DNA from 2 places in the Stenotrophomonas maltophilia group sp. vghtpe118 genome. Region 2 is predicted to be linked to the other one. Evidence: predicted binding sites of a transcription regulator. Region 2 holds the regulator's gene; the other holds the start of a gene.

Region 1 (3,205 bases), 1.1 Mb from region 2:
GATGCTGTCGGCAGCCACTTGGATGCCGCGGACAATGCCGGTCAGCTGCGCGGTGGTGGTGTTGGCATCGTCGCGCATGCGCGCAAACACGCCGTCGTACTCGCCCTCCATGCGTGCGGTCAGGTCGCCATGCGAGATCGCGCGCAGCACGTCGGAAACATCGGCGATGCTGGCCTGCGAACTGGCCATCATGCCGTTGAGGTGCTCGACCATCGTCTTGAACTGGTACTGGAACGCAGCGGCATCGCCACGCATGCTGAAATCGCCGGCGCGTGCGGCGCGGGCCAGTTCATCGATCTGCGCGTTGATCGCCATCAGGCTCTGCTTCACCGCTGCCAGGGTGCGGGTCAGCGTGCCCTTCTCGCCCGGGTAGTCCGGCAGGTCGCGGCTGAGGTCACCCATGGCGTAACGCTGCATCACCTCGGCCATCAGCAGTTCCACCTGCACGTGTGACTCCACCAGGCTGTTGGTGGCCTGCACCATGCGGCCGAAATCACCGGGGAACGCACTGGCGTCCATGCGATAGCGGATTGCACCGGCCTCGTGCTGCTCGGCCATCTGCAACTGCGCGCCGATCGCCGCCTGCACACTCTGGCGCACGCTGGCCATCGCCTCGCCCAGCTGGGTCAGCTCGTCGCGGCCACCGAGGCGGAACTCCTGGTCCAGCTGTCCCTTGGACAGGCGCTCGGCCAGGTTCACCGCGCGCGCCAGCGGACCGGTCAGGCTGCGGCCGATCATCACCGAGGCACCGATGCCCACCAGCAGCGCGACGCCGCCCAGCACCAGCAGCTGCAGCAGGCTGCGCTCGCCCAGGCGGATGGCCTCGGCGGCTGCCTCACGGCTTTCCTTCTCTTCGAAATCCACGCCATCGGACAGTGCCTTGTTCCAGCCGTTGGCCGCTTCCTGCACCGGGCCCAGGGTCAGTGCCACGGCACCCGGGTAGTCGCCCTGCTCCATCAGTTCGCTGGTCTGCTTGTTGAGCGGGCGCGCGATGGCACGCTTGGCCGCGATGGTTTCCGCGATGGCCTTGCCCTCCGCATCGCCTGGCAGCGCCTGGTAGGCGGCCCAGCTGGCCTCATAGCGCTTGACCAGATCGGCAATGCGCTTCTCATCGCTGCCGCGGTCTTCGCCCTGGCGGATCAGCATTTCGCGCCGCACCACCATCATCTGGTTGTTGGCGTCGAGCATCTGCGACAACAGGCGCACCTTGGCCACGCTGACGTCGACCACCTGCTGCATCGCGCGCTTCTGCACGACGCTGGCGGTGGCGCCGGTGGCCACTACGGCGGCAACCAGCAGCAGCAACAGGCCAAAGCCCAGCCCAAGACGCCAGGCAACCCTGACGTTCCTCAAGTAGTTCATGGGGGTATCCAAAACGGGGGGATGTGGGCTTATCGGCGGCACGGCAGGCAATCTTGATCGCCGCCCATCGACGGCGTCGGCCACCGTTCACCTTGGTGAGTCCCCGTCCCAGCGGCACCTGCCGGTGCCAGCCGGCCGCAATGACATGCCTGCTCATGCGGGTATCAGATCCCTTTCACGGCGGTTCCGCACCGTCTGCGGGCAAGGTGGCGGCGTACCTGCTGGAGATCCCAATGCGCTCATCTGTGTCCCGATCCACCCTGCTCGCAATCTCGCTGCTGGCGTCGCCGGCCTTCGCGCAGGTGCCGCCGCCCAACCTGCCCGCCCCCATTGCCGAGAAGGCTGGCCCGGACACCGCAGTGCGCTCCGCACTGCATGCCCAGGTGCTGCTGGATCGTGCGAACTTCTCTCCGGGCCAGATTGATGGTGAGGTAGGCAGCAACCAGCGGCGGGCGGTGTCAGGCTTCCAGGCGGCGCACGGGCTGACCGTAACGGGTGAGCTGGACGACGCCACCTGGAAGGCTCTGCAGGCCGATACGATCACGCCGCTGGCCAGCTACACGCTGACTGCTGAGGATGTCGTCGGCCCGTTCCAGCCGATACCGAAAGGACCCGCCGCCCAGGCCAAGCTGAAATCGCTGGGCTACGGTAGTGTGGAAGAAGCCCTGGGCGAGCGCTTCCACGCGTCGCCAGAGCTGATGAAGATGCTCAATCCCGGCGTGGATCTGACCAGGGCTGGCAACCGTATCCAGGTCCCCAACATCGCCCCGGCCGCATTGCCGAAGGCCGCCAGGATCGTGGTCGACAAATCCGACTCCACGCTGCAGCTACTGGACGCACAGGGCAAGCTGATCGCGCAGGTGCCGGTGTCGTCCGGCAGCCAGCACGACCCGTTGCCGATCGGCGAATGGAAGATCCTGGGTGTATACCGCGACCCGCCGTTCCACTACAACCCGAAGCTGTTCTGGGATGCCCGAAAAGGTGAAAAGAAGGCCACGCTGCCGCCCGGCCCGAACAATCCGGTCGGCCGGGTCTGGATCGATCTGTCCAAGCCGCATTACGGCCTGCATGGCACGCCTGAACCCGGCCACGTGGGCAAGACCGAGTCGCATGGCTGCGTACGCATGACCAACTGGGATGCGCTGCGCGTGGCCGACGCAGTAGACACCTCGGTGCCTGTCGTGATGCAGGAGTGAGTCGATGCGTCTTCCGCAACTGATTGTGCTCGGTGTTCTGCTGGGATTGGGTGCAGGTTGGCGGCTGCACCGCGATATGGATGAGCCGGTGGCCGAAGCGCTGCCGGAAGCGCCATCGACGGTGGCCGCCGCGCCGGTGACGGAACCGGTAGCGCCAGGTGCAACAGCCCCACCCGCCTCCACTGCGCCGCCGGCCGCGCAGGCTCCGGATGCCCCGTCCGGCCTGCTGCTGCCGGTGCAGGGCATCCTGTTCTCGCAGCTGCGCGATACCTTCACCGATGCACGCAGCGAGGGCCGCGTACACGATGCCATCGACATCATGGCCGATGCAGGTACGCCGGTGCTGGCGGTGGCCGATGGCACGGTGGAGAAACTGTTCGACAGTGAGCGCGGCGGGCTGACGATCTACCAGTTCGAGCCCAGCAGGCGCTGGTGCTACTACTACGCGCACCTGCAACGCTACGCCGATGGCCTGGCCGAGAAGCAGGTGATCAGGCGCGGCGAGGTGATCGGCTACGTCGGCAGCACGGGCAATGCCAGCGCCGAGGCCCCACACCTGCATTTCGAGGTGCATGTGCTGGGGCCGGAGAAGCAGTGGTGGAAGGGAGAGTCGATCAATCCCTATCCGCTGCTGAAGTCGGCAGCGA
Region 2 (3,205 bases):
ATACCGCGCTCATGCTTACAGCCCCAGGTCCGACAGCAGGTCGTCGGCGTCGTTCTGCGAGACCGCGTGGCGGTCCAGTCCCTTCAGTGCCGGCCCGGCCAGTTCCGGATCGGTGCGATGCTGTTCCGGCGGCAGGCCGAGCGCGCCGAAGCCCTCGTGCACGCGGCGGACGATGCCGACCACGCGACGGATGATCTGCCCGGTCAGGTCCTGGTAGCTCTGGGTCAGGGCGATCTCGGTGAGGTTGTGGCGGATGCGCTCGAGCTGTGCATCCTGGCCGGGCTGCAGGCCTTCGGCGCGCAGCTGTTCGGTCAGGCTGCGGCATTCCTCGGCCAGGTCCAGGGTGCGGTGCGTCGCCTGTTCGGTCATCGCCACCACGTGGTCCAGGCGTGCGCAGGCATCGTCCAGTTCGCCGGCCTCGCTGGGCACGGTCGGCAGTTCACCCAGGGCCTGCCCGAGCTCGCGGGCCAGCCGCGAGAGGCCGCTCATCATCGGCTGCGTGCGCAGCGCGACCAGTCCGTCGATGCGTTGCCGCCAGGCGGTTTCGTCACCGGACTCCAGTGCGTCCAGTGCTTCCTGCAGGCGCAGGGCGAGGGCATTCTTGTCGACCGTGGTGTCCATCAGGCGCTGGCCGCCAGGCGTTCGAAGATCTTGCCGAGCTTCTCTTCCAGCGTCTGCGCGGTGAACGGCTTGATGATGTAGCCGTTCACCCCGTTCTGGGCCGCTTCGATGATCTGCTCGCGCTTGGCTTCGGCGGTGACCATCAGCACCGGCAGGGTCTTCAGCTTGGCGTCGGCACGGATCGCCTTGAGCAGCTCGATGCCGGTCATGACCGGCATGTTCCAGTCGGTGACCACGAAATCGAACGGCTGGCTCTGCAGCAGCGACAGCGCGGCATGCCCGTCCTCGGCTTCGGCGGTGTTGGTGAAGCCCAGATCGCCCAGCAGGTTCTTGACGATGCGACGCATGGTCGAGAAGTCGTCCACGATCAGGATGCGCATGTTCTTGTTCAAAGCAGAGTTCCTTTGTTGTTCATTCCGGGCGGCCGGGGGCAGCTGCCTCGGGGATGTTCATTCTTCGAGGCCGGCGTCGACGGCCTCGAATACCTTCAGCCGGCCGCGCAGGCGCAGCACCGCCTGGCCGTGGATCTGGCAGACCCGCGACTCGCTCACGCCGAGCACCGCGCCGATCTCCTTCAGATTGAGTTCCTGCTCGTAGTAGAGCGAGAGCACCAGCTGTTCGCGCTCGGGCAGATGGCCGATGGCCTTGCCCAGCTCGCGGCCGAACTCGCTGCGCTCCAGCACCTGCTGCGGGGTCGGGCCACCCTGGGCGACCGTGTCCAGCTCGCCCTGGTCCTCGATGCGCGACTCCAGGCTCAGCACCTGGCCACGCGCAGCGTCTTCCATCAGGCGCAGGTACTCGGGCAGTGGCATCTCCATCGCGGCGGCCACTTCGGTGGCGCTGGCGGCGCGGCCGCTGCTCTGTTCCAGGCGGCGGATGGTGGCCGCAGCATCGCGTGCACGGCGGTGCACCGAGCGCGGCACCCAGTCGCCACGGCGGATCTCGTCGATCATCGAGCCACGGATACGGATCGAGGCATAGGTCTCGAACGAGGCGCCCTGGTCGGCGTCGTAGCTGCGCGAAGCCTCGATCAGGCCCATCATGCCCGCCTGGATCAGGTCGTCGACTTCGACGCTGGCCGGCAGGCGCGCGGCCAGATGGTGGGCGATGCGCCGCACCAGGTCCGAGTGCTGGGCGATGACGTCGTTGGCCGCCGAGCGCTGGACTTCCCTGTACTGGGCCGCGCCTTTCATGCCGCCACCCCGCGCTGCTTGAGGATGCGTTCGAGGAAGAACTCGACGCCGCCGCGTGGTTCGGTGGGCGCCTGCCAGCGGGCCGTGCGGCGCGCGATCTCGGTGATGGCCAGTGCGGACGGGCTGGACGGGTAGGCCTTCACCACCGGCTGCTGGCGCTGCACCGACAGGCGCAGCCAGTCATCCTGCGGCACGCAGCCCAGATAGTTCAGCGAGACATCGGCGAGGAACTTCTCGCAGACGCGGGTCAGCTTCTCGTACAGTACGCGGCCCTCGTTGGGGTCGCGCACCATGTTGGCCACCACCTGGACGCGGTCCACGCCACGTTCGCGCGAGAGCACCTTGATCAGCGCGTAGGCGTCGGTGATTGAAGCCGGCTCGTCACAGACCACCACCACGGTGTCCTGCGCGGCCTGGCAGAAGGTCAGCACGCCGTCGGTGATGCCTGCGGCGGTGTCCACCACCATGATGTCCAGCTCGCGTTCCAGCTCGGAGAACACGTTGACCAGGCCGACGTGCTCGGCCGGGGCCAGCTCGGCCATGTGCCGGCGGCCGGACGCGGCCGGGACCACCAGCACGCCGTTCGGGCCTTCGACGATGACGTCGTCCAGCGAGCAGCGGCCGGCAACCAGGTCGGCCAGCGTATAGGTGGGGTTCAAGCCCAGGATCACGTCGATGTTGGCCAGGCCGAGGTCGGCGTCCAGCAGCAGCGTGCGCTTGCCCATGCCGGCCAGCGCCACGGCCAGGTTGGCCGACACGTTGGTCTTGCCCACGCCGCCCTTGCCGCCGGTCACGGCGATGGTGCGCACAGGGCCGAGCGGCTCGCTGCGGGTGGCCGACAGCGGGAAGGTCTTGGTCAGCTTGGCGTACTCACGCGACGGCATGGTTCAACTCCGGGTTGCAGGGCATATCGGCCGCTCGGCGCAAATCTTCAAGGCGAAGTACGAGATTGGCCGCACTGGCCCGGTGCAGGTCGTCCGGAACGTCCTGGCCGTCGGTCACCCAGGTGATCGGCAGGGCGTGGTCCACGGCCACCGACAGGGCGTTGCCGAAGCGGCCGGTTTCGTCCAGCTTGCTCAGCACAAGGCCCTGCAGGTTGGCGGCACCGAAGCGGCGGACCACCTCGTCCATGTCGCCGAAGCTGGTGTTGGCCGGCAGCACCAGCAGGGTGCGCACCTGGCGCGCGGCGCGCAGCCACTGCAGCTGGGCGGCCAGCGCGCGGTCGCGCGGGCCCAGTCCGGCGGTGTCGATCAGTACCAGCTTGTAGTCCTTCAGGCGTTCCAGCAGCTGGTCCAGGTCGGTGCCGCTGTTGGCCTCGTGCACGGCGATGCCGAGCTGCCGGCCGTAGCCATACAGCTGCTCGCGGGCGCCGATGCGGGTGGTGTCGGTGG

What was found. Region 2 encodes FliA, which starts transcription of late flagellar genes. Its sites were predicted from a motif close to TAAAGTTTNNCNNNCNNNGGCCGATAA; they were not measured.
Region 1: a site for FliA is predicted at 1,392-1,418, ahead of ACUDTM_RS07565 (methyl-accepting chemotaxis protein). Genes of this name have one in related genera too.

The regions. Positions count from the first base shown of each region.
Region 1 is NZ_CP199672.1:1,613,049-1,616,253, forward strand. It holds gene ACUDTM_RS07565 (methyl-accepting chemotaxis protein) at 1-1,362, opposite strand, end outside; gene ACUDTM_RS07570 (L,D-transpeptidase family protein) at 1,596-2,558, shown strand; gene ACUDTM_RS07575 (M23 family metallopeptidase) at 2,563-3,205, shown strand, end outside; gene ACUDTM_RS07580 (hypothetical protein) at 3,173-3,205, opposite strand, start outside.
Region 2 is NZ_CP199672.1:467,698-470,902, forward strand. It holds gene ACUDTM_RS02210 (chemotaxis protein CheA) at 1-13, opposite strand, end outside; gene ACUDTM_RS02215 (protein phosphatase CheZ) at 16-621, opposite strand; gene cheY (chemotaxis response regulator CheY) at 621-1,013, opposite strand; gene ACUDTM_RS02225 (RNA polymerase sigma factor FliA) at 1,071-1,814, opposite strand; gene ACUDTM_RS02230 (MinD/ParA family ATP-binding protein) at 1,811-2,698, opposite strand; gene flhF (flagellar biosynthesis protein FlhF) at 2,685-3,205, opposite strand, start outside.